One region of the Pseudomonas tolaasii NCPPB 2192 genome, then DNA from elsewhere that is predicted to be linked to it. Evidence: predicted binding sites of a transcription regulator. Region 1 holds the regulator's gene; the other holds the start of a gene.
What was found. Region 1 encodes sigma-54, which starts transcription at its own class of promoters, with help from an activator protein. Its sites were predicted from a motif close to ANTGGCATNNANNTTGCTNT; they were not measured.

Region 1 (15,393 bases):
GCGTCGATACGGGCGCGCATGCCGGTGGTCAACCATCGGCGCTTTTTCTCGCAGGGCGCGCAGCGGCCTGCTTCAGAACGATGAATTTAAGGCCAAACCTATGAGCGAGTTGTTGTCCTCAGTCAGTGATCACCTCCTGGCACCCGGTGGCGTGACCATCGATAGTTTGCAAACCGTGCTGGGTGACCTGGCCGGGCCGGGCATTGATGCCGCCGACTTGTATTTCCAGGGCCAGATTTCCGAGTCCTGGGCGCTGGAAGACGGCATCGTCAAGGAAGGCAGCTTCAACCTTGACCAGGGCGTGGGCGTGCGTGCGCAATCCGGTGAAAAAACCGGGTTTGCCTACAGCAATGCAATCACCCTGGAAGCTTTGGGTTTGGCGGCCCGTGCGGCGCGCTCGATTTCCCGTGCGGGCCAGAATGGCAGCGTGCAGGCGTTCAGCACCCAGGACGTGGCCCGGTTGTATGCGCCGGATAATCCGCTTGAAGTGATCAGCCGTGCGGAAAAGGTCGACTTGCTCAAGCGTATCGATGCTGCCACGCGCGCGCTCGACCCGCGCATCCAGCAGGTGACCGTGAGCATGGCCGGCGTGTGGGAGCGCATTCTGGTGGCGTCCACTGATGGCGGGCTGGCGGCGGACGTACGGCCGCTGGTGCGTTTCAACGTCAGTGTGATCGTCGAGCAGAATGGCCGCCGCGAGCGCGGTGGCCATGGCGGCGGCGGGCGTACCGACTACCGTTATTTCCTCGCCGACGACCGTGCCATGGGTTACGCCCGTGAGGCGCTGCGTCAAGCGTTGGTGAATCTGGAAGCCATTCCGGCACCGGCGGGTACGTTACCGGTGGTGCTCGGTTCCGGCTGGTCCGGCGTGTTGCTCCACGAAGCGGTAGGCCACGGCCTGGAAGGTGATTTCAACCGCAAGGGCAGTTCGGCCTACAGCGGGCGCATGGGCGAAATGGTTGCGTCCAGCCTTTGCACCATCGTTGACGACGGCACCCTGGCCGGGCGTCGTGGCTCGTTGAGCGTCGATGACGAAGGCACACCGACCGAGTGCACTACCCTGATCGAAAACGGTGTGCTCAAGGGTTACATGCAAGACAAGCTCAACGCCCGCCTGATGGGTGTGGCGCGTACCGGTAATGGCCGTCGCGAGTCCTACGCGCACTTGCCGATGCCGCGCATGACCAACACCTACATGCTGGGTGGCGAAAGTGACCCTGCAGAAATCATCGCCTCGGTGAAACGCGGCATCTATTGCGCCAACCTCGGTGGCGGCCAGGTGGATATCACCAGTGGCAAGTTCGTGTTCTCCACCAGCGAGGCATACCTGATCGAAGACGGCAAGATTACCGCACCGGTCAAAGGGGCAACGCTGATTGGCAACGGGCCTGAGGCCATGAGCAAGGTGTCGATGGTGGGTAATGACCTGTCGCTGGACAGCGGCGTGGGCACGTGCGGGAAGGACGGGCAGTCGGTGCCGGTGGGTGTCGGCCAGCCAACGCTGAAGATTGATGCGATCACCGTGGGTGGCACGGGCGCGTGACGGGTGGAGCTTCGGGTGGCGGAGGCCGCCACCCGGGGAAGAGGATCAGCGCAGGCCGCGTTGAGTCTCGTCCAGCTCACGGATGTACTTGAAGATTTTACGGCTGGTGGCTGGCGCCTTGTTATGGGCCAGTTCGTGCTGGGCCTGACGGATCAGGGAGCGCAGTTGCTGGCGATCCGCGTCCGGGTAGTCCGCCACGAATTTTTCCAGCACGGCGTCATCGCCCGCGATCAGGCGGTCACGCCAACGTTCCAGGTTGTGGAAGCGTTCGTTGTACTGGCGGGTGGAGGCATCGGTTTGATCGAGCAAGGCGAGAATGGCGTCAGTGTCCTGATCACGCATCAGCCGGCCGATAAACGCGATGTGACGTTTACGCGCGATATTCGCGGTGTGCTTGGGTGCATCGGCCAGGGCCCGGCGCATTTCGTCGGTCAGTGGCAGTTTGGCAATCAAATCCTTCTTGAGCGTTGTAAGGCGCTCGCCAAGGTCAACCAGAGCATGCAGCTCGCGTTTGACCTGGGATTTGCTTTTCTCCCCATCGAGGGAGTCGTCGTAAGAATCAACCATGGTGGCAGTCCGCAAAGAAACGCCGCCATGATAACCAGTCGGGGGCCGCTTGTCCGGCCCGGTCGCTCGATGGCCTTAACCGAAAGCAGAATTTGAGTGGAGAAAACCATGAGTGCAGCCCAAAGCGTCGGTCCGCAAGCGTTACCGGCACTGCAGGAACAAGTCGAGCAGATCCTTGCCGAGGCCAAGCGCCAGGGGGCCAGCGCCTGCGAAGTGGCGGTGTCGCTGGAGCAGGGGCTGTCGACTTCGGTGCGCCAGCGGGAAGTGGAGACCGTCGAATTCAATCGCGACCAGGGGTTTGGCATCACCTTGTACGTGGGGCAACGCAAAGGTTCGGCCAGCACATCGGCGAGCGGCCCCGAGGCCATTCGCGAGACGGTCGCGGCAGCACTGGCAATCGCCAAGCATACCTCCGAGGATGAAAGCTCGGGTCTGGCCGACAAGGCGCTGATGGCCAAGGATTTGAAAGACTTTGACCTGTTTCATGCCTGGGACATCACGCCCGAGCAGGCCATCGAACGGGCGTTGACCTGCGAAGCGGCTGCGTTCGACGCGGATGCCCGCATCAAAAACGCTGATGGCACCACGTTGAGCACTCATCAGGGGTGTCGCGTCTACGGCAACAGCCACGGTTTTATTGGTGGCTATGCGTCTACGCGCCATAGTTTGAGCTGCGTGATGATCGCCGAAGCCAACGGCCAGATGCAGCGTGATTACTGGTATGACGTGAACCGCCAAGGGGAATTGCTGGCGGATCCGGTCACCATTGGCCAACGCGCTGCGCAACGCGCCGCAAGCCGTCTCGGCGCGCGCCCGGTGCCGACCTGCGAAGTGCCGGTGCTGTTTTCGGCGGAATTGGCCGGTGGTCTGTTCGGCAGCTTCTTGGGGGCGATTTCCGGCGGCAATCTGTATCGCAAGTCTTCTTTCCTGGAAGGTGCGATTGGCCAGAAGCTGTTCCCTGAGTGGCTGACCATCGACGAGCGCCCGCACTTGATGCGCGCCATGGGCAGCTCGGCGTTCGACGGTGACGGCCTCGCGACCTACGCCAAGCCATTCGTCGAAAAGGGCGAGTTGGTGTCCTACGTACTGGGCACCTACGCGGGCCGCAAGCTTGGCTTGCCGAGCACCGCCAACTCTGGCGGCGTGCACAACCTGTTTGTGACCCATGGCGATGAAGACCAGGCGGCGCTGCTGCGTCGCATGGGGCGCGGTTTGCTGGTTACCGAGTTGATGGGCCATGGTTTGAACATGGTGACCGGTGATTACTCTCGGGGGGCGGCGGGCTTCTGGATTGAAAATGGCGAAATTCAGTTTGCAGTCCAGGAAGTGACCATTGCCGGCAATATGCGCGACATGTTCAAGCAGATCGTTGCAGTCGGTAATGACCTGGAGCTGCGCAGCAATATCCGCACGGGCTCCGTGTTGATCGAGCGGATGACCGTCGCCGGCAGTTGATCCTCCGATCACGCTTTAAAAAAGGCGCGCCATCGTAAAGATGGCGCGCTTTTTTTTGGCTGCGTAAAAGGCAGTTCAATGTGCCACTCTTGTTTTGATTCTCAATATCATTTAATAATAAATATCATTACTGAATGAGTGTGGATCATGAGTTCTGTCCTGCATGAGGATCCGTACCTTGAAAGCTGGCGCTGGATGAGCCGCCAGATTCGTTGCGGCCTCGACCCCAATGAACCTCGCCTGATCGAACATTACCTCAGCGAAGGTCGCTATCTGGCGTGTTGCACGGCGACTCATCCGTGGACGATCGCTGAAACCTCATTCCGCCTGTTGATCGACACCGCCAGCGACGTAGCCCTGCCGTGGCACTGGCGCTCCATGTGTCTGGACCAGGCTTGGCGCCCGTTGCGCGACCTGGAAAAACTCTCCCACTGTGCCTGCCGCCTCAAGCGCTGGCAGACCTTTGCCTGGCAATTGGCGACCTGCGAATTGCTGCCGTCCATTTCTGTTTCTGACCTGGTGCAAGGATCTAACGATGATTAGGGTCTGCCATCACTTATTTCCTGTGCCGCGCCGGGTCTGCAATCGCGCAGGGCAAGGCGCGAGGAGTGCGGTTTGGTCATTCCAAATAAGCTCCGAGCAACGCAGCCCTGCGCGATTGCAGGCCCGGCCCTTCGGGTTGTGTCTGAAAGCGGGCCAGGCTGCGTTGCAGTCCTCGGCAAGGGAAAAACCATTACCAGCGGACTGCGCCTTGCCTGGCCCGCTTTCAGACCTCAACGCGACACAGGAAATAAGTGATGGCAGACCCTAACACCCGTATCGAACGCGACAGCATGGGCGAACTGCAAGTGCCTGCCGAGGCGCTGTATGGTGCCCAGACGCAGCGCGCGGTGAACAATTTCCCGATCAGCCACCAGCGCATGCCGGCGCAATTTATTCGTGCCCTGATTCTGGCGAAGGCCGCAGCGGCCAAGGTCAACGTCGACCTCAAGCAAATCAGCGAAGGGCAGGGCAAGGCTATCGTCGATGCTGCCCAGGGCTTGCTGGAAGGCGATTTCATGCAGCACTTCCCGGTGGATATTTTCCAGACCGGCTCCGGCACCAGCTCCAACATGAACGCCAACGAGGTGATTGCGACCCTGGCTACCCGCTTGCTGGGCGAGCCGGTCAACCCCAACGATCACGTCAATTGTGGTCAGAGCAGCAACGACATCATCCCGACCACCATTCATGTCAGCGCCGCGCTGGTCCTGCATGAACAAACGCTGCCGGCATTGCTGCACCTGGTACAGGTGATCGAGCAAAAGGCTGAAGAAGTCCACCCATTCATCAAAACCGGTCGTACGCACCTGATGGACGCCATGCCGGTGCGCATGAGCCAGGTGCTCAATGGCTGGGCGCAGCAGCTCAAAGCCAATATTGGCCACCTGCAGGATTTGCTGCCGAGTTTGCAGGCGCTGGCTCAGGGCGGTACGGCTGTCGGGACGGGGATCAATGCGCATCCTGAATTCTCCGAGCGTTTCAGCCAGCAACTCAGCAGCCTGACCGGCGTGAAATTCACGCCGGGCAAAAACCTGTTCGCTTTGATCGGCTCCCAGGACACCGCCGTAGCCGTCTCGGGTCAGTTGAAAGCCACCGCCGTTTCGCTGATGAAAATCGCCAACGACCTGCGGTGGATGAATTCCGGCCCCCTCGCCGGCCTCGGTGAAATCGAACTGGAAGGGCTGCAACCCGGCTCTTCGATCATGCCGGGCAAGGTCAACCCGGTGATCCCGGAAGCCACCGCCATGGTGGCCGCGCAGGTCATCGGTAATGACACAGTGATCACCGTTGCCGGCCAGTCGGGCAATTTCGAGCTGAACGTGATGCTGCCGATCATCGCCCAGAACCTGCTGAGCAGCCTTGAATTGCTGGCCAACTCCAGCGGTTTGCTGGCGGACAAAGCCATCGCCAGCTTCAAGGTCAACGAGGCCAAGCTCAAGGAGGCGCTGTCGCGCAACCCGATCCTGGTTACTGCGCTCAACCCAATCATTGGTTACCAAAAAGCGGCCGAAATCGCCAAGAAGGCCTATCAGCAAGGTCGCCCGGTGATTGACGTTGCACTTGAACACACCGATTTACCGCGCAGCCAACTGGAAATCCTGCTGGATCCGGAAAAGCTCACCGCTGGCGGCGTGTAAGCACTCACTCTGCTTTGGAGGCTCACCATGGAGCATTGGAAACGCACGATCGAACGGGCAAATCGCTGCTTCATGGCGGGCGAGCTGGTTGATGCCCGTGAGGCCTATCTGCAGGCCCTGGCCCTGGCTCAAGTGTTGTTCGAGCGCTGGGCGGATGCAGATGAAGCGGTGGCGGCTTGCGTCATTTCCCATCACAACCTGGCGGACCTGCACCTGCGCCTGAACCAGCCTGAGGAAAGTGCGGAATACCTTTGCGCTGTCCACCAGCGGTTGTTGCAGGCCATGCAGGACCCGCGCCTCAGCCCGCAGTTACGTGAGGCGGCGTTGCGCCAGAGCAGCAAAACCTACGTCGAACTATTGAATTTCATCAGCGATCACGGTGAGTACCCACGTACTCACCGCCTGCTGGGCGGCACTGCGGCGCACACGGATGCGTCAACCCGCAACAGTCCTTATTACGGAGCTCATTGATATGACCTACACCTTGCCTGCCTTGCCTTACGCCTATGACGCCCTGGAGCCGCATATCGATGCGCAAACCATGGAGATCCACTACACCAAACACCATCAGACCTACATCAATAACCTCAACGCTGCGGTCGAGGGCACTGAGTTCGTGGGGTGGCCGGTTGAGAAACTGGTTTCCAGCGTGCAACAACTGCCGGAAAAACTACGCGCAGCGGTGATCAACCAGGGTGGCGGTCATGCCAACCATTCCTTGTTCTGGGCGGTAATGTCACCCAAAGGTGGTGGCAAACCCGAGGGCGCACTGGGCATAGCCATTGAGGAACAGCTGGGTGGCTTCGACAGTTTCAAGGAGGCTTTCACCAAGGCTGCGTTGACCCGCTTCGGCAGCGGCTGGGCCTGGTTGAGCGTCACCCCGCAAAAGACCCTTGTGGTGGAAAGCAGTGGAAATCAGGACAGCCCGTTGATGAGCGGCAATACGCCGATCCTCGGTCTGGATGTCTGGGAGCATGCGTATTACCTGCTGTATCAAAACCGCCGCCCGGAATACATCAACGCCTTCTACAGTGTCATCAACTGGCCGGAAGTTGCCGCACGCTACCAGGCCGCCCTGGCCTGATATTGACTCCAATAACAAGATCTAAGGCCGACTATGGGCACTGAAACACTGGCGATCAGCAGCGGGCGAATGTTTCGCTACGCGTTCGGCTCGTTGTTGCTGTTGGCGGGAACTGCTTTGCTGGTGGCCCACGGGCTGGCCTGGCTGAATCTTGAACCGCGCATTCTGCGTGCCTTGCAGGGCGGGGCGATCTGCGCGCTCGGCACGGCGTTGGGCGCGGTGCCAGTGCTGGTGATTCGCCGGATGCCGGTGGCGTTGAGCGATACCTTGTTGGGCTTTGGCGCCGGCGTGATGCTTGCGGCGACGGCTTTTTCGTTGATTGTGCCGGGTATTGCAGCCGCTGAAAGCCTGGGGCTCTCGCCATGGGGAGCCAGCGGGCTGATCAGCTTCGGCATTATGCTTGGGGCTTTCGGCTTGTATCTGGTTGATCGCAAGGTCTCGGGCGCCAGCCCGGAAATGCTGGTGGGCACGCCGGATAAACCGGTGATCCCGCCGCGTATTTGGCTATTCGTGTTTGCCATCATTGCCCACAACATCCCGGAAGGTATGGCGGTGGGTGTTTCCGCCGGTGGCGGAATGCCGGATGCCGATAGCCTGGCCATGGGCATTGCCTTGCAGGACGTGCCGGAAGGCTTGGTGATCGCGTTGGTATTGGCGGGGGCCGGAATGTCGAGGGTCAAGGCGTTCTTGATTGGCGCCGCTTCAGGCTTGGTCGAGCCGGTGTTCGCCGTGCTCTGTGCCTGGTTGGTGAGCCTGGCTGAAGTGTTGCTGCCTTTGGGCCTGGCGCTTGCCGCCGGCGCGATGCTGTTGGTGGTCACCCACGAGGTGATTCCCGAATCGCGCCGCAATGGCCACGAAAAACTTGCCAGCCTGGGGCTGTGCATCGGGTTCTGTTTAATGATGGTGATGGATACTGCGTTGGGGTGAAGCCATTGCGGCTTCACCTGCCCTCAAGAGTGAGTTCATTCACCCTCATCAAAGAAATTATTGATCAGCGCCACCAGTGCGGCCATGGCTTCATCTTCCTGCTCGCCTTCCGTCTTCAAGTGAATCTTGGTGCCTTTACCCGCGGCCAGCATCATCATGGCCATGATGCTTTTGCCATCGACCATGGATTCCGGGGTGCGCCCGGCGCGTATCTGGCAAGGGAACTGGCCGGCAACGCCGACGAACTTGGCGGAAGCTCGGGCGTGCAGGCCCAGCTTGTTGATGATTTCAATTTCCAGAGCGGGCATCGCGGGGGTGTTCCTTTCAGCTAAAGGTCGCGGTGGCGGACCTGGACGTTCTTGAGGGTTTGTTGCAGCACCTGGCCCAGGCGTTCAGTCAGGTAAACGGAACGGTGATGGCCCCCGGTGCAGCCAATGGCAATGGTGACATAAGCCCGATTGCTCGCGGCGAAACGCGGCAGCCATTTAAGCAAATAACTGGAGATGTCCTGAAACATTTCCTCTACATCCGGCTGTGCCGCCAGGTAATCGGCCACCGGCTGGTCCAGCCCGGACTGTTCACGCAGCTCCGGTTTCCAGTACGGATTCGGCAGGCAACGCACGTCGAACACCAGGTCCGCATCCACCGGCATGCCACGCTTGAAGCCAAATGACTCCACGAGAAATGCCGTGCCGGGTTCCGGCTGGTTCAGCAGGCGCAGCTTGATGGCGTCGCGCAGCTGATACAGGTTCAGCCCCGTGGTGTTGATCTTCAGATCGGCCAGGTCAATGATCGGGCCGAGCAATGTAGTTTCATCCTCGATCGCCTCGGCGAGGGAGCGATGCGGGCTGCTGAGGGGGTGGCGGCGACGGGTTTCGGAAAAGCGCTTTAGCAGCGTTTCTTCATCGGCGTCCAGGTACAGCACGTCGCAATGGATATGCTTGGCACGCACTTCTGCGAGCAATTCGGGAAAACGCGAGAGGTGGCTGGGCAGGTTGCGGGCGTCAATCGAAACGGCGACCAGCGGTTGCGCCAGTTCGGTATGGATCAGTGCCCGTTCCGCCAGTTCCGGCAGCAGGCCGGCGGGCAGGTTGTCGATGCAGTAGAAACCACTGTCCTCAAGCACGTTGAGGGCGGTGCTTTTACCCGAGCCGGAACGGCCGCTGACGATGATCAAACGCATGATTACTGCCCGTTTTGTTCATCCAGGACTACCTGATAGAGCGCCTCGTTGCTTTTGGCGCTGCGCAGTTTGTCGCGTACTTCCTTGCGGTCGAGCATGCTGGCGATCTGCCGAAGCAGTTCCAGGTGTGCATCGGTGGCAGCTTGCGGGACCAGCAGAACAAAGAGCAGGTCGACCGGAGCACCGTCGATGGCGTCAAAATCGATAGGAGCGTCCAGGTGGAGCAGGGCGCTCACCGGGGATTCACAGCCTTGCAGGCGGCAGTGAGGAATGGCTATGCCGTTGCCAAAACCGGTAGAACCGAGTTTTTCACGGGCAATAAGCGCTTCGTACACAGCTTGCGTGTCCAGTTCGGGCACTTCACGGCCGATCAGGTTGGCAATTTGTTCGAGGGCGCGCTTTTTACTGCCGCCCGGCACGTTCACAAGGGAACGGCCGGGGGTCAGGATGGTTTCAAGTCGGATCATGGGGGGAGAGTTAACGACCTGTACCTTGCATCAGGTGCAGATTCTTTTCCTTATGCTTTATGAGTTGGCGGTCCAGCTTGTCGTAGAGCGAGTCAATCGCAGCGTACATGTCTTCATGCTCCGCATTGGCGACGAGCTTCGCATTCGGTACGTGCAGGGTGGCCTCGATTTTCTGCTTGAGCTTGTCGACCTCCATGATGACCTGCACGTTGGTGATCTTGTCAAAATGCCCCGCAAGCTTGTTCAGCTTGCTCTCGGTGTATTCACGCAGGGGCTTGGTTACTTCCAGTTGGTGTCCACTGATGTTGACTTGCATACAGCTTCTCCTTCGTTGCCAGTGCATAAAGCGGTGGGCAGAAATACCCACCACTGGAACGCTATGGCCCGCCCGTCACATCAAACGCTTGCGCTCGCTGGAAGGCGCGATCCCGAGGGACTCGCGGTACTTGGCGACGGTTCGACGGGCGACCTGAATGCCTTGTGCCTCCAGTAAACCAGCGATCTTACTGTCACTCAATGGCTTTTTCTGATTTTCCGCGGCAACCAGTTTTTTGATGATCGCGCGGATCGCCGTGGACGAGCATTCGCCGCCTTCGGAGGTGCTGACATGGCTGGAGAAAAAGTATTTCAACTCATAAATACCCCGTGGGGTATGCATGAATTTCTGGGTGGTGACCCGGGAAATCGTCGATTCGTGCATGCCAACGGCTTCGGCAATATCGTGCAAAACCAGCGGTTTCATCGCTTCGTCGCCATATTCCAGGAAGCCGCGCTGGTGCTCGACAATTTGGGTGGCGACTTTCATCAGGGTTTCGTTGCGGCTTTGCAGGCTCTTGATGAACCAGCGCGCTTCCTGCAACTGGTTGCGCATGAAGGTGTTGTCGGCGCTGGTGTCGGCACGGCGTACAAAACCTGCGTATTGCGGGTTGACGCGCAGGCGCGGCACCGACTCCTGATTCAGCTCCACGAGCCAGCGCTCGTTGTCCTTGCGGACGATCACGTCAGGAACGACGTATTCCGCCTCGCTGGATTCGATCTGCGAGCCCGGGCGCGGGTTGAGGCTCTGCACCAGCTCGATCACCTGGCGCAGGTCGTCTTCCTTGAGCTTCATGCGGCGCATCAACTGGCTGTAGTCGCGGCTGCCCAGCAGGTCGATGTAGTCGGTGACCAGGCGCTGGGCTTCGGCGAGCCAAGGGGTTTTGGCGGGCAACTGGCGCAATTGCAGCAACAGGCATTCGCTGAGGGTGCGGGCGCCTATGCCGGCAGGCTCGAATTGCTGGATGCGGTGCAGAACAGCTTCGATTTCGTCCAGCTCAATGTCCAGTTCCGGGTCGAACGCCTCAAGAATTTCTTCGAGCGTCTCGTCCAGGTAACCCTGATTGTTGATGCAGTCGATCAAGGTGACGGCAATCAGGCGGTCGGTGTCGGACATCGGCGCCAGGTTCAATTGCCACAGCAAATGACTCTGCAGGCTCTCGCCGGCGGACGTGCGGGTGGTGAAATCCCACTCATCGTCATCATTGCTTGGCAGGCTGCTGGCGCTGGTCTGGTAAACGTCTTCCCAGGCAGTATCGACCGGAAGCTCGTTGGGAATGCGTTCGTTCCATTCACCTTCCTCGAGGTTATCCACCGTTGGGGCGGTTTCCTGGTAGGAGGGTTCTTGCACGTCGGAGTTGGGTTTTTGCTCGATGTTATCGGCCAGCGGGTCTGCATTGTCGAAGTCGTCGCCTTCTTCCTGGCGTTCGAGCATCGGATTGGACTCCAGGGCCTCCTGGATTTCCTGTTGCAGGTCCAGGGTCGACAATTGGAGCAGGCGGATGGCCTGTTGCAGCTGCGGTGTCATCGTCAGCTGCTGGCCCATTCTCAGGACTAGCGATGGTTTCATGGCAGGGGCTTAACACCTTATTCGCCGGCGCAATGCGCCATCCACGACAGGGCGCGTGAGCGCCAAACATAAGCAAATTATATGCCTGATATCGGGGGCTTTGCCTAGAGCGCGGTAACAATAAAAAAGTAGAGGTTTTTATTGACTCGCGCGCGCTTTGGCGGCCTGCCGTGACACCGTGCTGCTTACAGGCGGAACTCGTGGCCCAGGTACACTTCCTTGACCAGTTCATTGGCCAGGATGGTGGCTGAGTCGCCTTCGGCGATCAGTTGACCGTCGTTGACGATATAGGCGGTTTCACAGATATCCAGGGTCTCGCGGACGTTGTGGTCCGTGATCAGCACGCCGATGCCCTTGGCCTTGAGGTGGTGGATGATCTGCTTGATATCGCCCACCGAGATCGGGTCGACGCCGGCAAAGGGTTCATCCAGCAGGATGAACTTGGGCGCGGTGGCCAGTGCACGGGCGATTTCCACACGGCGGCGCTCACCCCCCGACAAGCTCATGCCGAGGTTGTCGCGGATGTGGTTGATGTGGAATTCCTGCAGCAGGCTTTCCAGCTCCTTGCGACGGCCGTCACGGTCGAGTTCCTTGCGGGTTTCAAGGATCGCCATGATGTTGTCGGACACCGACAGTTTGCGGAAGATCGACGCTTCCTGTGGGAGATAGCCGATACCGGCGCGGGCGCGGCCGTGCATGGGTTGGTGGCTGACGTCCAGGTCGTCGATCAGGACGCGGCCCTGATCGGCCTGAACCAGCCCGACGATCATGTAGAAGCACGTGGTCTTGCCGGCGCCGTTAGGGCCGAGCAGGCCGACGATCTGGCCGCTGTCGATCGACAGGCTGACGTCGCGCACGACCTGACGGCTTTTATAGGCCTTGGCCAGATGCTGGGCTTTCAGGGTTGCCATTAATTCGTCTTCTTCGCTGCGGGTTTAGGCGCAGGCTGGGCGGCGCCATCTTTCTGCTTCGGCTGGATAACCATGTCGATGCGCGGCTTCGGCGTTCCGATTTTCGAGCCGTTGGCACGGCCGGCCTGTGCGATCTGTTTCACGGTGTCATAGGTGATCTTTTCACCGTCAGTGGTGTTGCCGTCACTGCTGACAACCCTGGCCTGGTCGATCAGGATGATGCGGTTTTGCTGGGCGTGGTACTGGATGGTCTTGCCATAGCCCTTCATTGGAGCCGGGTCGGCAGCCGCTTGCTTCTGTTCGAAGTACGCCAGGTTGCCTACCGACGTTACCACGTCAATGTCGCCGCCCGGGGTGCGCGTGAGGGTCACTGTGTTGCCGGTGATCTTCATCGAACCCTGGGTAATGATCACGCCGCCTGTGTAGGTGGCCACACCTTGCTTGTCATCCAGCTGAGCGTCGTCAGCCTGAATGTGAATCGGCTGCTGGCTATCGTTCGGCAGAGCCCAGGCGCTCACGCTTCCCAGTGCTGCGCCCAGACCGAGCAAAATAGGGAGAGTTTTAACGAGCCTCATACTGTCCTCTTACGTTCGATAGCAGGTGTATCCTGCTTTCTTTCAAATACGCTTTCATTCCCTTGCCAGTCGATACACCGCCAGCGCCGTCGATTCTAACGTCTTGCTCGGTCTGCGCATATTGCTGTTGTGGGAAAACGGTCATGCGACTGCTGGTAATAATGGTGTCGCGGTTCTTTTCATCGGTGCGCGCAACGCGAACCGAATCAATCAGTTCCACCTGGGTACCGTCCGGGTTGACCTCGCCACGCTCGCTGGTGACGTGCCACGGGAATTCGGTGCCGCGGTACAGGTTCATGTCCGGCTTGGTCAGCAGGGTGACCTCGGAAGCCTTCACGTGATCGACCCTGTCGGCCGTCATTTCGTACTGCACCTTGCCATCAGGCAGGAATTGCACGCTATAGGCATTGGTTGCGTAATAGTCGATAACGCCTTCGTCAACCTGCACAACAGGCTTGTCGAGGAAGCGCTCCGGGCTGATATTCCAGTAGCCCACCGCCAGAAACAGCGCGGCGATCACTGCGAATAACAGAAAGTTGCGAATCTTTTTGCTCAGCATAAAACGCTCTATAGGTAGGCGGCGTGGGCCGCTTCAAGACTGCCCTGGGCACGCAGGATCAATTCGCAGAACTCGCGGGCAGCGCCTTCGCCGCCACGTGCCGTCGTGATGCCATGTGCGTGTTCGCGAACAAACGCCGCAGCGTTTGCCACGGCCATGCCCAGGCCGACCCGGCGGATCACCGGCAGGTCAGGCAGGTCATCACCCAGATAGGCGACCTGTTCATAGCTTAGGTTGAGTTGGCCAAGAAGCTCGTCCAGAACCACGAGTTTATCCTCGCGGCCCTGATACAGGTGAGGAATCCCCAGGTTTTGTGCGCGGCGCTCCACAACCGGCGTCTTTCGACCGCTGATAATCGCGGTTTGCACACCCGCCGCCATCAACATTTTGATGCCTTGGCCGTCGAGGGTGTTGAACGTCTTGAATTCGCTGCCATCTTCGAGGAAGTACAGGCGGCCATCCGTCAGCACGCCGTCCACGTCGAAAATCGCCAGCTTGATGTTTTTGCCGCGTTGCAGCAGGTCGGCTGTCATTTACATCACTCCCGCACGCAGCAAGTCGTGCATGTTCAGGGCGCCAATCGGGCGATCATCGCGGTCAACCACGACCAGCGCGAGAATTTTATGGTCTTCCATGATCTTCAACGCCTCGGCCGCCAGCATGTCGGGGCGGGCGGTCTTGCCGTGGGGCGTCATGACTTCATCGATCTTTGCGGTCTGGATGTCGAGGTTGCGGTCCAGGGCGCGGCGCAAGTCGCCGTCGGTGAACACGCCGGCGAGGCGGCCGTCGGTTTCCAGGATGGCCGTCATGCCCAGGCGCTTGAGGCTCATTTCCATCAACGCCTCCTTGAGCAGGGCGCCGCGTTGCACGCTGGGCAACTCCTCACCGGTGTGCATCACATTTTCCACCTTGAGCAGCAGGCGACGGCCCAGGGCCCCGCCCGGGTGCGAGAAGGCAAAATCTTCCGCGGTAAAGCCGCGGGCGTCCAGCAGCGCCACCGCCAGGGCATCGCCCATGACCAGGGCGGCGGTGGTCGAGGAGGTCGGCGCCAGGTTCAGCGGGCAGGCCTCGTGGGCTACGTGGACATTGAGGTTCACTTCGGCAGCCTTGGCCAGCGTGGACTCCGGGTTGCCGGTGATGCTGATCATCTGGATGCCCAGGCGCTTGATCAGCGGCAGCAACGTCACGATTTCGTTGGTGGTGCCGGAGTTGGACAGGGCCAGGATGATGTCATCCTTGGTGATCATGCCCATGTCGCCGTGGCTGGCTTCGGCCGGGTGTACGAAAAACGCGGTGGTTCCGGTGCTGGCCAGGGTTGCGGCGATCTTGTTGCCGACGTGGCCGGATTTGCCCATGCCGACCACGACAACGCGGCCCTTGCTGGCCAGAATCATCTCGCAGGCGCGTACGAAATCCGCGTCGATATGGGCCAGCAAGCCTTCTACGGCTTCTAGCTCCAGGCGGATAGTGCGTTGTGCGGATTGAATAAGGTCGCTGGATTGGCTCATGTCTGAAATCGTATAGCCTGACGAAAAGTCGGCGATTATAGCGGTAATGATCAATTCCCTCACGCTAGTTCGTCAGGGTTTGTTCGAGAAGCGTGTGAGATTCATCTCACGCAATGCTTTTTCCCTGTCCCGAATCTGAACAAGCGCAGTTCCGGCCTTGGGGGCTCTGTACCAGCAGTGATATAGTTCGCCGCCAGTTCGGTCCGCCCAACCCATGTGCTAACTATTGCGCATCCGTTGCAAACGAAAGTCGCAAACATGGTGTCTGAGTGAAAGGCTGCATCCCAAGGAGATTAGATGAGTGCCGATAACGCCTACGCGGTCGAGCTGAAGGGTCTTACCTTCAAGCGCGGGTCGCGCAGCATCTTCAATAACGTCGATATTCGCATTCCCCGCGGTAAAGTCACGGGCATCATGGGGCCTTCCGGTTGCGGCAAGACCACGTTGTTGCGCCTGATGGGCATGCAATTGCGGCCCAGCGCCGGCGAAGTGTGGGTCAACGGCCAGAACCTGCCGACACTGTCGCGCAGCGACCTGTTCGATGCGCGC
Region 2 (15,393 bases), 1.3 Mb from region 1:
ACTTCTTCGTCGAACACGAAGAACTGCTGCCGGCCCTGCGCATTCCTCACCAGCGCGGCGACACCGTGTCGCTGGTGGAGCGGCAGATGAAGATCCTGCGCGAGCGCAATATCGAGATGCGCCACAAGCTCTCGCACTTGATGGACGTTGCTCGCGACAACGACCGACTTTTCGACAAGACCCGCCGCCTGATTCTGACACTGATGGACGCCACCAGCCTGGAAGAAACAGTGATCGCCGTCGAAGACAGCCTGCGCCAGGACTTCCAGGTGCCGTTTGTCAGCCTGATCCTGTTCAGCGACAACCCGATGCCGGTGGGTCGATGGGTCAGTGGCGGCGAAGCGCAAACCGCAATTGGCGGGCTGCTGTCTGAAGGCAAGACCATCAGCGGCACCTTGCGCGAGCACGAGCTGGACTTCCTGTTTGGCGCCGAGCAGCGCAAACAGATCGGCTCCACCGCCGTCGTCGCCCTCAGCCATCAAGGCTTGCACGGCGTGCTGGCCATCGCCAGCCGCGATCCACAGCACTATAAAAGCTCGGTGGGCACGCTGTTTTTGACCTACATCGCCGAAGTGTTGGGCCGCGTTTTGCCACGTTTCACCACCGCCCTGCGCGCGGTGCGCTAGCCATGGAACGGCAACTGGACGCTTATTGCGCTCACCTGCGCAACGAGCGCCAGGTGTCGCCCCATACGCTGGAAGCGTATCGACGGGACCTGAACAAGGTCCTGGCGTATTGCGAAAAACAGCACATCAGCAGTTGGAAGGCCCTGGATATCCAGAGCCTGCGCAGCCTGATCGCACGCCTGCACCAGGCAGGCCAGTCGTCGCGCAGCCTGTCGCGCCTGTTGTCGGCAGTCCGCGGGCTGTATCACTACCTCAATCGTGAAGGCCTGTGCGACCACGACCCGGCCAATGGCCTGTCACCGCCCAAGGGCGAACGGCGCCTGCCCAAGACCCTGGACACCGACCGCGCCCTGCAACTGCTGGACGGTGCGGTCGAAGACGACTTTCTGGCCCACCGTGACCAGGCCATTCTTGAACTGTTTTATTCCTCGGGCCTGCGCCTGTCGGAACTGACCGGCCTGAACCTCGACCAGCTCGACCTCGCGGACGGCCTGGTGCAAGTGCTCGGCAAAGGCAGCAAGACGCGTGTGCTGCCGGTGGGCCGCAAGGCGCGAGAAGCCCTGCATCTGTGGCTGCCGTTGCGACAACTGGCCAACCCGGCAGACGACGCGGTGTTTGTCAGCCAGCAAGGCCGGCGCCTGGGGCCTCGGGCCATTCAACTGCGGGTCAAGGCCGCCGGTGAACGCGAGTTGGGGCAGAACCTGCACCCGCACATGCTGCGTCACTCGTTTGCCAGCCATATGCTCGAATCTTCCCAGGACCTGCGCGCGGTGCAAGAGCTGCTCGGCCACTCCGACATCAAGACCACGCAGATCTACACCCATCTGGATTTCCAACACCTGGCAACGGTGTACGACAGCGCCCATCCACGGGCCAAACGCATCAAGGGCGGCGACTCATGAGTATCAAGCTGATCACCTTCGACCTGGACGACACACTCTGGGACAACGTACCCGTCATCATCAACGCCGAAGCGTCGATGCGTGAATGGCTGGCGGTGAACGCCGCCAACGTGGGTGACTTGCCACTGGAGCATTTCGCCAAGCTTCGCCAAACCGTGCTGGAGCGCCACCCGGAGCTGAAATACCGCATCAGCATTCTGCGCCACCGCGTGCTGATGCACGCTTTCGAAGAGGCCGGTTATCCACAGCCGCAGGCCACGGAAATGGCGGATGTGTGCTACGAGGCGTTCATTCACGCGCGCCACCAGCTCACACCGTTTCCGGAGGCCGAGCCCATGCTTCAAGCCTTGCGCCAGCATTTCCTGCTGGGCGTGATCACCAACGGCAACGCTGACGTGCAGCGCGTGGGCCTAGCCGACTACTTTCACTTTGCGTTGCGCGCCGAAGATATCGGCATCGCCAAACCGGATGCGCGACTGTTTCAGGAAGCGTTGCAGCGGGGCGGTGTGGATGCCGGTCAGGCCGTGCATATTGGTGATCATCCGGGTGATGACATTGCCGGCGCTCAGCAGGCGGGGTTGCGGGCGGTGTGGTTCAACCCGACGGGCAAGGCCTGGGAGGCGGACAAGAAGCCGGATGCGGAGATTCGAAGCCTGGACGAATTGCCGCCGTTGCTGCGCAGCTGGAATCAACACTAAACCCTGTGGGAGCAGGCAAGCCAGCTCCCACAGGGTATTGCTTTCTTCCAGCCATGAAAAAGCCCGCAGCGACGGCGGGCTTTTTCCTGCAAGCGGTGGCTGACCTCAGATAGGTCGGCTGCCGTACTTGTTATCCGGCTTCTTCGGTGGATCTGCCACCACGTTAGCCTCGACTTCCTGCACTTTGCCGCCTTTAGCGAGGAACTCTTCCATCGCACGGGCCAGCGCATCGCGCTCTTTGTTCTTTGCTTCGACGCTCGGCAGTTCGTCTACCGACACCGCAGCCTTGGCTTTGCCTTTGGCCGCCGGGACCGGTGCATCATCGCCACCGTCGTCGTCAGCAACGTCTTCAGCCGCCGCCTCAAGACCTTCTTCAGTCTCGTCGTCGTCACCTACTTCGAGTTCGTCGTTTTCCAGATCATCGTCGCTCATGTTCTACCTCATGACTTGCGAAAAGCAGATTAGTTATAGCCCAGCTTCACCCTCTGTCGAGGTCGCTGGAAAAAAATCAACATCCACCGGGTTTCCAGTGGCTTATGCCTCATCACCATGCAACGTGGCGAGGACTTTACGAGCACCGCCATGATCACGGTGCTCGCCCAGATAAACACCTTGCCAGGTCCCCATCGCCAAGCGGCCGGCCTTGACCGGCAAACTCAGCTGGCAGCCCAGGAGACTGGCCTTGAAGTGCGCCGGCAGATCATCCGGACCTTCGTCGTTGTGTTCAAACCCTGCCTGGCCTTGCGGCACCAGCAAGTTTAAAAAAACGCTCGAAATCACGGCGAACCGCCGGGTCGGCGTTCTCGTTGACCGTCAACGACGCCGAGGTGTGCTGCAGCCACAGATGCAACAAGCCCACGCGACACGCCTTCAATTCAGGCAGGCCGGCGAGCAACTCGTCCGTCACCAGATGAAAGCCCCGGGGCTTGGCCCGCAGGGTAATCAGGGTCTGTTGCCACATACAGTTCTCCGCCCATCGGCGCGCATTCTAGCGCGCTCTGGGAAAAAACAAAGTGTCGAATACGCCTACATACCTGTAAGACTTTCACACGCTGAAAAGTGCCCTGTGCGCCCCATCACAAACTTGACGCAAAAAGCGGTACAACGCCCTATGACTGACAAACCCCAGACAAAAAAATGCCCGGCAAGCCGGGCATCTTTTTTACGCGTACTTACAAGTTGTAGCCGCGCTCGTTGTGTTGTGCCAGGTCGAGGCCGACCGCCTCTTCTTCGTCGGTGACCCGCAGGCCCATCACCGCATCCAGCACCTTGAGGATGATGAACGTCACGATGGCCGTGTAGATCACGGTGAAGCCGACGCCTTTGCACTGGATCCAGACTTGCGCCGCGATGTCAGTGGTGGCCGCGTTGAAGCCGCCCAGGGAAGGTGCAGCGAACACGCCGGTCAGGATCGCGCCGAGGATACCGCCGATACCGTGTACGCCGAAGGCGTCCAGGGAGTCGTCGTAGCCCAGCTTGCGTTTCAGGGTGGTGGCGCAGAAGAAGCACACCACGCCCGCTGCCAAACCAATCACCAGAGCGCCCATCGGGCCCACGGTGCCGGCAGCCGGGGTGATTGCCACAAGGCCCGCCACCACACCCGAGGCGATGCCCAGCGCACTTGGCTTACCGTGGGTGACCCACTCGGCGAACATCCAGCCCAGCGCCGCAGCAGCGGTAGCGATCTGGGTCACCAGCATCGCCATGCCGGCAGTGCCGTTGGCCGCTGCCGCGGAGCCGGCGTTGAAGCCGAACCAGCCGATCCACAGCATGGCTGCGCCGATCAGGGTGTAACCCAGGTTGTGCGGTGCCATCGGAGTGGTCGGGAAGCCCTTGCGCTTGCCCAAAACCAGGCACGCCACCAGGCCGGCCACACCGGCGTTGATGTGCACCACGGTGCCGCCTGCGAAGTCCAGCACGCCCCAGTCGCCCAGCAACGAGCCCGGACCGCCCCACACCATGTGGGCAATCGGCGCGTAAACCAGGGTGAACCAGACGCCCATGAAAATCAGCATCGCGGAGAACTTCATACGCTCGGCGAAAGCACCGACGATCAGCGCAGGCGTAATGATGGCAAACGTCATCTGGAAGGTGACGAACACCGCCTCAGGGAACAGCGCCGCAGGGCCGGTGATGCTCGCCGGGGTCACGCCCGACAGGAACAGTTTCGACAGGCCGCCGACGAACGAGTTGAGGTTGACGACGCCTGCTTCCATACCGGTGGTGTCGAACGCCATGCTGTAGCCGTAAACGAACCACAGGATGGTGATCAGGCCGGTGATGGCGAAGCACTGCATCATCACGGAAAGAATGTTTTTGGAGCGAACCATGCCGCCGTAGAACAGCGCCAGGCCCGGAATGGTCATGAACAGCACCAGCGCGGTGGATGTGAGCATCCACGCCGTGTCGCCGGAATTGAGGACTGGAGCAGGGGCTGGATCCGCCGCCAATGCCAGGGCCGGCATTACGAGGGACAACAGGGCTCCTAGCCCTGCGAATTTACGCAGAGTCATATTGTTTTCTCCTGGGGCGTTGGGGGTTTGGCGGCTTAGATTGCGTCGGTATCGGTTTCGCCGGTACGGATGCGAATAGCCTGTTCCAGATTGACCACGAAGATCTTGCCGTCACCGATCTTGCCGGTGTTGGCCGCCTTGGTTATCGCCTCGATAACCCGGTCAAGATCCTTGTCGTCAATGGCGACATCAATCTTCACCTTTGGCAGGAAATCGACCACGTATTCCGCGCCGCGATACAGCTCGGTGTGACCCTTCTGCCGACCGAAGCCTTTGACCTCAGTAACGGTAATGCCCTGCACGCCGATCTCGGACAACGACTCGCGTACATCGTCCAACTTGAACGGCTTGATGATGGCAGTGACTAGCTTCATGAAAACTCTCTCCCGAATTGGTGGACTTGCCCCAGGAAAACAAACCCGTCTCAAGTCTAAGCGCAGTGCCTGGCTTTGTAACGCGTCGTCGCCTCGGCATTTACCGTCGCGACGCCAGCGAACCACTGGTGACGAAACCTGTACCCCTGATCCGTCGGCGCACTGCATTCGTCACAGCGACTGCATCAGTGCATGGGTCATGATCGTCTAAGCAGAAACCTTGCCAGCTCCGTAAAAATCACTGAAATCAATCCTTTGCCCGCTTGTGCCCACCTGCGGGGCTTTTTGGCGGCGCCATTGCGCACTCAAACGGTGCGCGACCGCCCGGCCCGCTGCGCGAAAAGCGTGCGCACTGAGCTGCGAAAAAAGACTATAGACGCTGCGTGATACACTGCCGGCCAACAGTTTTCCGGAATATTTCCCATGCTCGCGCCCAAAGACCTCCTCGACGCCCTGAGCGGCCACGCCTCTCGCCTATTCAGCGGCGACACCTCGCTGCCCCGCAACGAAATCGAAAGCCAGTTCAAGGCCCTGCTGCAAAGCGGCTTCAGCAAGCTCGACCTGGTCAGCCGGGAAGAGTTTGACAGCCAGATGGTGGTGATCGCCCGTACCCGCGCGCGGCTGGAGAGCCTGGAGGCCAAAGTGGCGGAACTGGAAGCGCGATTGACGCCGCCCTCTGCGGAATAACCGCGGTCAATGTGGGACCTGGCTTGCCTGCGATAGCGGTTTGTCAGTAAGCCCGGTGATGTCTGGCCCACCGCCATCGCAGGCAAGCCAGCTCCCACATAAAGCTCTACGGGCTGCTTTGGATACGTTCTGTAAAACGTCCCCCGCAGCCCCCTTCCCCACCTCGTCTACCCTTGAAAAACCCGCAGGAAGCGGCCTCCCTTTCAAGGAACGAGCATGTCCCTCGCCATTGTCCACAGTCGCGCCCAAATTGGCGTTGAAGCTCCCGCCGTCACCGTCGAAGTGCACATGGCCAACGGCCTGCCATCCCTGACGCTGGTTGGCCTGCCGGAAACCGCCGTGAAGGAAAGCAAGGACCGCGTGCGCAGCGCCATCCTCAACTGCGCGCTGCAATATCCGGCCCGGCGCATCACCCTCAATCTCGCGCCCGCCGACCTGCCCAAGGACGGCGGGCGCTTTGATTTGGCGATTGCCCTGGGAATCCTGGCGGCCAGTGTGCAGGTGCCGTCGTTGATGCTCGATGACGTGGAATGCCTCGGGGAATTGGCGCTGTCCGGCGAGGTGCGGGCCGTGAAAGGCGTGCTGCCGGCCGCGTTGGCGGCGCGCAAGGCCGGGCGCACCGTGATAGTGCCGCGGGCAAATGCCGAGGAAGCGTGCCTGGCGTCGGGGTTGAAGGTGATTGCCGTGGATCACCTGCTGCAAGTGGTGGCGCACCTCAATGGGCAGGTGCCGATTGAGCCTTACAGGTCAGATGGCCTGCTGTATTTGAACAAGCCTTATCCGGATTTGAGCGAGGTGCAGGGCCAGCTGGCAGCCAAACGCGCGTTGCTCATTGCCGCAGCAGGCGCGCATAACCTGTTGTTCAGCGGGCCGCCGGGCACCGGCAAAACACTGCTCGCCAGCCGCCTTCCCGGCTTGCTGCCACCTTTGAGTGAGCAGGAAGCCCTGGAAGTGGCCGCGATTCAGTCCGTGGTCAGCCTGGCGCCGTTGAGCCACTGGCCACATCGCCCCTTTCGCCAGCCACACCATTCGGCCTCCGGCCCCGCGCTGGTGGGCGGTGGATCAAAGCCGCAACCGGGTGAAATCACGCTGGCCCATCACGGCGTATTGTTTCTGGATGAACTGCCGGAATTTGATCGCAAGGTGCTGGAAGTACTGCGCGAACCCCTGGAGTCAGGCCATATCGTAATTTCCCGCGCCCGCGACCGCGTGAGCTTCCCCGCCCGCTTCCAGCTCGTCGCGGCAATGAACCCCTGCCCCTGCGGCTACATGGGCGAACCCAGCGGGCGCTGCCGTTGCACGCCGGAGCAAATCCAGCGTTACCGCAACAAGCTCTCGGGGCCGTTGCTGGACCGGATCGACCTGCACCTGACCGTCGCCCGGGAAACTACTGCGCTCAACCCCAGCCAACAGCCTGGCGACACGACGGCAAAGGCTTCAGCACAAGTCGCCGAAGCCCGCGAACGCCAACAAAAACGCCAGGGTTGTGCCAATGCCTTCCTCGACCTGCCGGGCTTGCGCGCGCACTGCCAACTGGCCAAGGCCGATGAAAACTGGCTGGAGAGCGCCTGCGAGCGGCTGACGTTATCGCTGCGCGCGGCTCACAGGCTGCTCAAGGTCGCGCGCACCCTGGCTGACCTTGAACAGGTGGAGAACATTGCCCGGCATCATTTGGCCGAGGCCCTGCAATATCGGCCTGCGGCGGTCAGCTAACTTTTTGAGGCAAACGAACTGCTGTGGCGAGCGGGCTTGTTGTGGCGAGGGAGCAAGCTCCCTCGCCACAGCCCTAGCGGAAGCGGTCCACTTCCTGGCGCAAGCCGGCCGCCAGGGTTTCCAGTTCCTTGGCGGTGATCGCCAGGTTTGAAACCACTTCGCGCTGTTCGCTATTGGCCAGCGCAATGCTTTGCAGGTTGCTGCTGAGCACGTTCGCAGTGCTGCTCTGCTCCTGGGTGGCGGTGGTAATCGCGGCAAATTGCTGGCCGGCCGAGCGGCTTTGCTCGTCGATGCGCGCTAACGCTGAGGCCACATCGGCATTGCGCGACAGGCCTTCCTGCATCAGCACGTTGCCGTGTTCCATGGTGCTGATGGCGTTGCCGGTTTCCTGCTGGATACTCTGGATCATCACCGAAATTTCATCCGTGGCCTGGCGGGTGCGCGACGCCAGGTTGCGCACTTCGTCCGCCACCACGGCAAAACCTCGGCCTTGTTCACCGGCGCGAGCAGCCTCAATGGCGGCGTTGAGCGCCAACAGGTTGGTTTGCTCGGCAATCGAGGTGATCACCCCTACGATCCCGCCGATTTCCTGGGAACGCTGGCCCAAGGTGTTGATCACCGTGGCCGTGCTGTTCAGCGCGGTGGCGATATGTTCCAGGGACGACGACGCCTCTTGCATCGAGGTACGGCCAATGCGGGTCTGTTGCGCATTTTCCTGCGCAAGCCGCTCGGTGTTGCCCATGTTGTCGGCGATGTTCAGCGACGTGGCGCTGAATTCTTCCACCGCGCCCGCCATGCTGGTGATCTCGCCGGACTGCTGCTCCATGCCCTCATACGCGCCGCCCGACAACCCGGACAGCGCCTGCGCACGGCTGTTGACCTCTTCGGCCGCCTTGCGAATGTGCGACACCATGGTCGACAGCGCCTCGCCCATCTGGTTGAAACTGCGCGCCAGCTGGCCGATTTCGTCATGGCTGGACACGTTCAGGCGCGCGCTCAAATCCCCTGCGCCCAAGGCTTCGGCCTGACGCACCAAGTCACTCAGAGGCTGCAATTTGCTGCGCAGTAACCAGACTGCCGCGCCGACAGCCAACAACATCGCCAGCACGCTGCCGATCACCAGGCGAATACCCACGGCCCAGGTCACCGCGCGGATTTCCGATTTCGGCATGCTCGCCACCACCGACCACGGGCCGCCTTCAAACGGCACCGAGACGCTGTAGAAATCTTCGTTCTTGTCGCTCCAGAAGCGGCCTTCGCCCGGCTTCTTCGCCAGGTCGACCATCACCGGCACGGCCTGGTCCAGCGCCTGCACGCCCGCCGGTGGCACCAGCCAGTGTTTCTGCTCATCCAGCAACGCCAGTGAGCCGGTCTGGCCGATCCGGAAGCGCTTGAGGTTTTCGAACTGGGCTTTCTGCTCATCGGTGTAATCGAAGCCGATGAACAACACGGCAATGACTTTGCCGCTGGCGTCGCGCACCGGGCTGTATTGGGTCATGTAGGAACGGTCGAACAGTACCGCGCGGCCTACATAATTCTGACCCGCCAGCAAGCGCTGGTAGGCCGGATGCTGGTGGTCGAGCACGGTGCCGATGGCACGGTTGCCGTCCTGCTTGGTCAGGGAGGTACTGATGCGGATGAAGTCTTCGCCGCTGCGCACGAACACGGTGGCCACGCCGCCGGACATCTGCTTGAACTCATCCACTTCTTCGAAGTTGTTGTTCAGCACCTGATCGCCCAGGTAAAGGCTTGGGGTCTGTACACCGGCCACGGTCACCGGCTGGTCCGCGTGCACGCTCAACCCTGCGCCGAAGCGCTTTTCAAACAGCCCGCTCAAACGCTGGGTACTTTCGCGCAAGGTGCTGTGGAAGGTATTGAGTTGGTCGGCCAGCAGGCGCGCCTCGCTGGCCAGGTGCTCCTCGCGGGTGTCGAGGTTGGCGGAGTCGAGGGAACGCAGGGCAAAAACAGTGCTGCCGCTGATGACGACAGCCAGAATCACGGCCAAGGCGAGGCCTAACTGGGACGCGATCCGAGCGCGAGGTTGAGACATAGAAGCTCCTGGCCGAGGCCAGGATCATCCTGATCTCTTAGCGTTGCTCGGCAAATTATCTGGTGGGAAACGTTGAAACGCGGGGGTTCCAACACACCTTCTTCGGCGGGCACGGCCAATACTTGAGCGATTCGCAGGGGTATCGCGCAAACGATTGCACGAACGGTCAATCCAGACGCTCAACCTGAGGCAGTTCCATGGCCTTGACTTCGCCCTGAAGAAACTCCGCCAGCCGGCGCAAACGCTCGCCGCCGGGGCGGGTTTTCGGCCACACCAGATAGTAATTTTCCCGGCTCGCCACTGCGGTTGGCCAGGGCAGGCTGAGGCGCCCCTGGGCCACGTCTTCGGCCACCATCAGCAAGTCGCCCATGGAAACGCCATAACCCCGCGCGGCGGCGATCATGCCCAGCTCCAGCGTGTCGAACACCTGCCCGCCCTTGAGGGAAACCTGGGACGACAGCCCCATGCGCTCCAGCCAGTTGCGCCAGTCGCGGCGGTCGGGTGTGGGGTGCAGCAGTTCGGCGGCGGCCAGGCGGTTCACATCCCACGGGCCGTCATCGAGCAGGTTCGGCGCACCGACCGGAATCAACAGCTCGGGGAACAGGTAGCACGCCTCCCAATCTGCCGGGAAATGCCCGTAGCTCAACAGCACCGCGCAGTCGAAGGGTTCCTGGTTGAAGTCGACTTCATCCACGCTCATCCACGCGCTGGTCAATTGCACTTCATTACCCGACTGCAAGGCGCGGAAGCGGCTGATCCGCGCCAGCAGCCAGCGCATGGTCAGGGTGGACGGCGCCTTCATGCGCAAGATGTCGTCTTCGGCATTCAGGGTATGGCAGGCGCGCTCCAGCGCCGCGAAACCTTCGCGCACGCCAGGCAATAACAGGCGCGCCGCTTCAGTGAGTTGCAGGCTGCGCCCGCTGCGCTGGAACAGGCGGCAGGCAAAATGTTCTTCAAGGGTGCGGATATGCCGGCTGACGGCACTTTGAGTGATCGACAACTCGTCCGCCGCCCGAGTGAATGAGTTGTGGCGGGAGGCTGCCTCAAAGGCGCGCAGGGCATAAAGCGGGGGAAGACGACGGGTCATAAGGAAAGATCCTACAGCGCAATGCCTCACCCTACCAGAATCGCCATACATGAGTTTTAGTCATGCGGATGATCGCTTTTATCCTTTTGTGGAAGGCGCCCGAAGCGCCGAGAATCAACCCTCCCCCAACCCTCTGACTTTTCGAGCGTGATGATCATGCAACATCCGGCGCGTACCGAACTCTGGGCCATTCTGCGGCTGTCAGGGCCGTTGATTGCTTCACAGTTGGCACACATGCTGATGGTGCTGACCGACACCCTGATGATGGCCCGCCTGAGCCCCGAGGCGTTGGCCGGCGGCGGCCTGGGCGCGGCGAGCTACTCGTTCGTGGCGATTTTCTGCATCGGCGTGATTGCCGCCGTGGGCACCCTCGTGGCCATTCGGCACGGCGCCGGCGACATCGAAGGCGCGACTCGCCTCACTCAGGCCGGGCTTTGGCTGGCGTGGCTGATGGCACTGGTTGCCGCGTTGCTGCTTTGGAACCTCAAACCCGTGCTGCTGATGTTCGGCCAGACCCCAACCAACGTGCAGTCGGCGGGGCAATTTCTGACGATCCTGCCCTTCGCCCTGCCCGGCTACCTGAGTTTCATGGCCCTGCGCGGTTTCACCAGCGCCATCGGCAAGGCAACGCCGGTGATGGTGATCAGCCTGTGCGGCACAGTGCTCAACTACCTGCTCAACCACGCACTGATCGAGGGCCTGTTCGGCCTGCCGAAACTGGGCTTGGTGGGCATCGGCCTGGTGACTGCGATTGTCGCCAACAGCATGGCGTTGGCATTGTGGTTTTACATCCGCAGTAACCGGACTTACTCGGCCTATCCGCTGGGCAACGGTTTGCTGCGCCTCAACACCCAATATCTGCGCGAACTATGGCGCCTGGGCCTGCCCATTGGCGGCACGTACGCGGTGGAAGTCGGGCTGTTTGCCTTTGCGGCGCTGTGCATGGGCACCATGGGCAGCACGCAGTTGGCGGCGCATCAGATTGCCCTGCAAATCGTCTCGGTGGCCTTCATGGTGCCGGCGGGGATGTCCTACGCGATCACCATGCGCATCGGCCAGCATTACGGCGCCGGGCAACTGGTGCATGCGCGTTTGGCCGGGCGAGTCGGCATCGGCTTTGGTGCGGCGGTGATGTTGGGGTTCGCCGCTGTGCTGTGGCTGTTTTCCGACCCGTTAATAGGACTGTTCCTGGACCATAACGACCCCGCCTTCCATGACGTCATCGTATTGGCCGTCAGCTTGCTGGCTGTCGCGGCCTGGTTTGAACTGTTCGACGGCGTGCAGACCATTGCCATGGGCTGCATTCGCGGGCTGAAGGACGCCAAGACGACGTTTCTGGTGGGTTTGGGTTGTTACTGGCTGATCGGCGCGCCGTCCGCCTGGTTGATGGCGTTCACCCTGGGCTGGGGGCCGACCGGCGTGTGGTGGGGTCTGGCGCTGGGCCTGGCGTGCGCGGCTGTGAGCTTGACCTGGGCGTTTGAGGTGAAGATGAAACGCATGATTCGGCGGGAGCCTGAAGTTCGCGCTGAATTCCAGGCCATGCAACCCGACTGATTGAATGTACTCAGTCCATGTGGGAGCTGGCTTGCCTGCGATGACAGTGTGTCAGGCAAAACATCTGTTACTGATGCACCGCTATCGCAGGCAAGCCAGCTTCCACAGTTGATCGGGTTTGCCACTCTCAGCCCAACAAAACCTGCTGGCTCTTGCCGAACGTCAGGTATTCCACCAGCTCCGGCAACGGCAGCGGCTTGCTGATCAAGTAACCCTGCGCCTGATCACACCCAAATAAACGCAACAACGCCAACTGCTCTGGCGTTTCCACCCCCTCGGCCACCACTTCCAGATTCAGGTTGTGGGCCAGGTTGATCATGGCGTGCACCAGCTTGCGATTTTCTTCGCGTTCTTCCATGCCGCCGACGAAGCTCTTGTCGATCTTCAACAACGCAATCGGAAGGCTGTTGAGGTGCACGAATGACGAGAAGCCGGTGCCGAAGTCATCCAGAGAAAAACGCACACCAAGGCGGCCGAGGGCGTCCATGGTTTGCTTGACCAGATCGCTGCGGCGCATCACGGCAGTTTCGGTCAGTTCGAATTCCAGCCACTGCGCTTCCACGCCTCGTTCGGCAATCAGCCGGCTCAGCGTAGAAAGCAACTGGCTGTCCTGGAACTGGCGGAACGACAGGTTCACCGCCATGTGCAACGGCGGCAGGCCGCGCTCGCGCAGGTCTTGCATGTCACGCAGGGCACGGGAAATCACCCAGTAGCCCAACGGCACGATCAGCCCGCTTTGCTCGGCCAAGGGCACGAATTCGCTCGGCGGCAACAGCCCGCGCTCGCCATGGCGCCAGCGCACCAAGGCTTCGAGGCCAACGATGTGCCCGTCGTCCAGGTCCAGGCGCGGCTGGTAATGCAGTTCCAGTTCGTCACGGCGCAAGGCGCGGCGCAGTTCGCTTTCGAGGTCGGCCAGGCTGCGCGCGTTGCGGTTGATGCGTTCGTTGAAGATATGAAAGGTGCAACCCTGTGTGCTTTTGGCTTGCTGCATGGCGATGTGCGCGTGCCACATCAGGGGGTCGGCGCCGGCACGGGCGCGGGCGTGGGCCACGCCGAGGCTGCAGCCGATCAGCAGGCTTTCGCCATCCACCCAGTAGGGCTCGGCCATGACTTCGGTGATGCGTTCGGCCATCCACTCGGCGCGCTGGGGGGCGCGGCGGGTGTCGATCAGCAGCGCGAATTCATCGCTGCCCAGGCGCGCCAGTTGGTCGCCGGCTTCCAGCTGGCTTTTGAGGCGCGACACCACCTGCAGGATCAGGCGATCACCGGCCTGGTGGCCGAGGGCATCGTTGGCATGCCGGAAGTTGTCGAGGTCCAGATGGCCGAGGGCCAGGCCGCGCCCTTCGTTTTCCGCCAGACGCGCCGCCAGCAAGGTCTGGAACCCCTGCCGATTGGCGATGCCGGTGAGCGGGTCCTGTTCGGCAAGGCGTTGCAGGGTGTTTTCCAGCACACCGCGCTCGCGAACATGGCGCAGGCAGCGTCGCAATGTATCGGCGTCCAATACATCAAGAATCAGCCAGTCACTGACGCCCAGCGGCGACACCAGCGGCTCCTGCTCCAAAAGCAACACACACGGCAAGCTGCAACGGCCGGGGCCGGGCTGCAGGCTTGGGGTGGTCAATAACACGGCACCGTGGTCGTCATCGAACAGACGACTCACCGAGTCCCAGTTGGGGGCGCTGATCAGCACAACCCCATCGCCCATCGGCACCAGGCACTCGCGCAATAACGCTGCCCACGCTGGCTCATCGGCCAGTAGCAGCAAACGCAAGGGTTCGACAGGCGTAGACAAGCTAGCTCCCTAGACTCGGCAAGATTTCGTTGGCGGCGGGCATTATGACGTGCGGCCTGACAATCACCAATGATAGTAATTATCAAATACGCAGGCTTCCTGCCTTGGTCGCAACCTTAGCCGGAAAAAGCCCCCCACATCCTGCGGCAAAGTATCAAAACCGGCAAATTTAGATCGAGTGGTACGTCACACTGTCGTTCTGTGAGAGCAGAATCCTGCGAGCCTGTTAAAATGCCCGCCCTTTTGATCAACGACTCCCTGAACTCTGTATGTCCCGACTCAATCCCCGGCAGCAAGAAGCCGTGAACTACGTCGGCGGCCCTCTATTGGTGCTCGCCGGTGCAGGCTCCGGCAAGACCAGCGTGATCACCCGCAAGATCGCGCACCTGATCCAGAACTGCGGCATCCGCGCCCAGTACATCGTCGCCATGACCTTCACCAACAAGGCCGCGCGGGAAATGAAGGAGCGTGTCGGCACGCTGCTCAAAAGCGGCGAAGGTCGCGGCCTCACCGTGTGCACGTTCCACAACCTGGGCCTGAACATCATCCGCAAGGAGCACGCGCGGCTGGGCTACAAGCCGGGCTTCTCGATCTTTGACGAGACGGATGTGAAGTCGCTGATGACCGACATCATGCAGAAGGAATACGCAGGCGACGACGGCGTGGACGAGATCAAGAACATGATCGGCGCCTGGAAAAACGACCTGATCCTGCCCGCCCAGGCCGTGGAAAACGCGCGCAACCCCAAGGAACAGACCGCCGCCATCGTCTACACCCACTACCAGCGCACGCTCAAGGCGTTCAACGCGGTGGACTTCGACGACCTGATCCTGCTGCCGGTGAAGCTGTTCGAGGAACACGCCGATATCCTCGAAAAATGGCAGAACAAGGTGCGCTACCTGCTGGTGGACGAATACCAGGACACCAACGCCAGCCAATACCTGCTGGTGAAAATGCTGATCGGCAAACGCAACCAGTTCACCGTGGTAGGCGACGACGACCAGTCGATCTACGCCTGGCGCGGCGCGCGCCCGGAAAACCTGATGCTGCTCAAGGACGATTACCCGTCCCTGAAAGTGGTGATGCTGGAGCAGAACTACCGCTCCACCAGCCGCATCCTGCGCTGCGCCAACGTGTTGATCTCCAACAACCCCCACGAGTTTGAAAAACAACTGTGGAGTGAGATGGGCCACGGTGACGAGATCCGCGTGATCCGCTGCCGCAACGAAGACGCCGAAGCCGAGCGCGTGGCCATGGAAATCCTCAGCCTGCACCTGCGCACCGACCGGCCGTACAGCGACTTTGCGATCCTCTATCGCGGCAACTACCAGGCCAAGCTGATCGAGCTGAAATTGCAGCACCACCAGGTGCCGTATCGCCTGTCAGGCGGCAACAGC

Region 2: a site for sigma-54 is predicted at 5,322-5,341, ahead of glnK (P-II family nitrogen regulator). Genes of this name have one in related genera too.

The regions. Positions count from the first base shown of each region.
Region 1 covers NZ_PHHD01000001.1:2,527,063-2,542,455, forward strand. Annotated here, with positions in the region: gene ATI14_RS11670 (carbon-nitrogen hydrolase family protein) at 1-84, shown strand, start outside; gene tldD (metalloprotease TldD) at 101-1,543, shown strand; gene yjgA (ribosome biogenesis factor YjgA) at 1,589-2,110, opposite strand; gene pmbA (metalloprotease PmbA) at 2,219-3,565, shown strand; gene ATI14_RS11690 (hypothetical protein) at 3,713-4,108, shown strand; gene ATI14_RS11695 (class II fumarate hydratase) at 4,363-5,745, shown strand; gene ATI14_RS11700 (hypothetical protein) at 5,773-6,216, shown strand; gene ATI14_RS11705 (superoxide dismutase) at 6,218-6,829, shown strand; gene ATI14_RS11710 (ZIP family metal transporter) at 6,863-7,756, shown strand; gene ATI14_RS11715 (HPr family phosphocarrier protein) at 7,792-8,064, opposite strand; gene rapZ (RNase adapter RapZ) at 8,085-8,939, opposite strand; gene ptsN (PTS IIA-like nitrogen regulatory protein PtsN) at 8,942-9,406, opposite strand; gene hpf (ribosome hibernation-promoting factor, HPF/YfiA family) at 9,417-9,722, opposite strand; gene ATI14_RS11735 (RNA polymerase factor sigma-54) at 9,798-11,291, opposite strand; gene lptB (LPS export ABC transporter ATP-binding protein) at 11,477-12,202, opposite strand; gene lptA (lipopolysaccharide transport periplasmic protein LptA) at 12,202-12,777, opposite strand; gene lptC (LPS export ABC transporter periplasmic protein LptC) at 12,764-13,336, opposite strand; gene ATI14_RS11755 (KdsC family phosphatase) at 13,345-13,869, opposite strand; gene ATI14_RS11760 (KpsF/GutQ family sugar-phosphate isomerase) at 13,870-14,844, opposite strand; gene ATI14_RS11765 (ATP-binding cassette domain-containing protein) at 15,142-15,393, shown strand, end outside.
Region 2 covers NZ_PHHD01000001.1:1,236,178-1,251,570, forward strand. Annotated here, with positions in the region: gene ATI14_RS05825 (DUF484 family protein) at 1-626, shown strand, start outside; gene xerC (tyrosine recombinase XerC) at 629-1,528, shown strand; gene ATI14_RS05835 (HAD family hydrolase) at 1,525-2,226, shown strand; gene sutA (transcriptional regulator SutA) at 2,332-2,658, opposite strand; partial or broken gene ATI14_RS05845 (secondary thiamine-phosphate synthase enzyme YjbQ) at 2,761-3,187, opposite strand; gene ATI14_RS05850 (ammonium transporter) at 3,399-4,739, opposite strand; gene glnK (P-II family nitrogen regulator) at 4,775-5,113, opposite strand; gene ATI14_RS05860 (accessory factor UbiK family protein) at 5,537-5,800, shown strand; gene ATI14_RS05865 (YifB family Mg chelatase-like AAA ATPase) at 6,017-7,513, shown strand; gene ATI14_RS05870 (methyl-accepting chemotaxis protein) at 7,587-9,563, opposite strand; gene ATI14_RS05875 (LysR substrate-binding domain-containing protein) at 9,730-10,650, opposite strand; gene ATI14_RS05880 (NorM family multidrug efflux MATE transporter) at 10,801-12,204, shown strand; gene ATI14_RS05885 (putative bifunctional diguanylate cyclase/phosphodiesterase) at 12,332-13,996, opposite strand; gene rep (DNA helicase Rep) at 14,266-15,393, shown strand, end outside.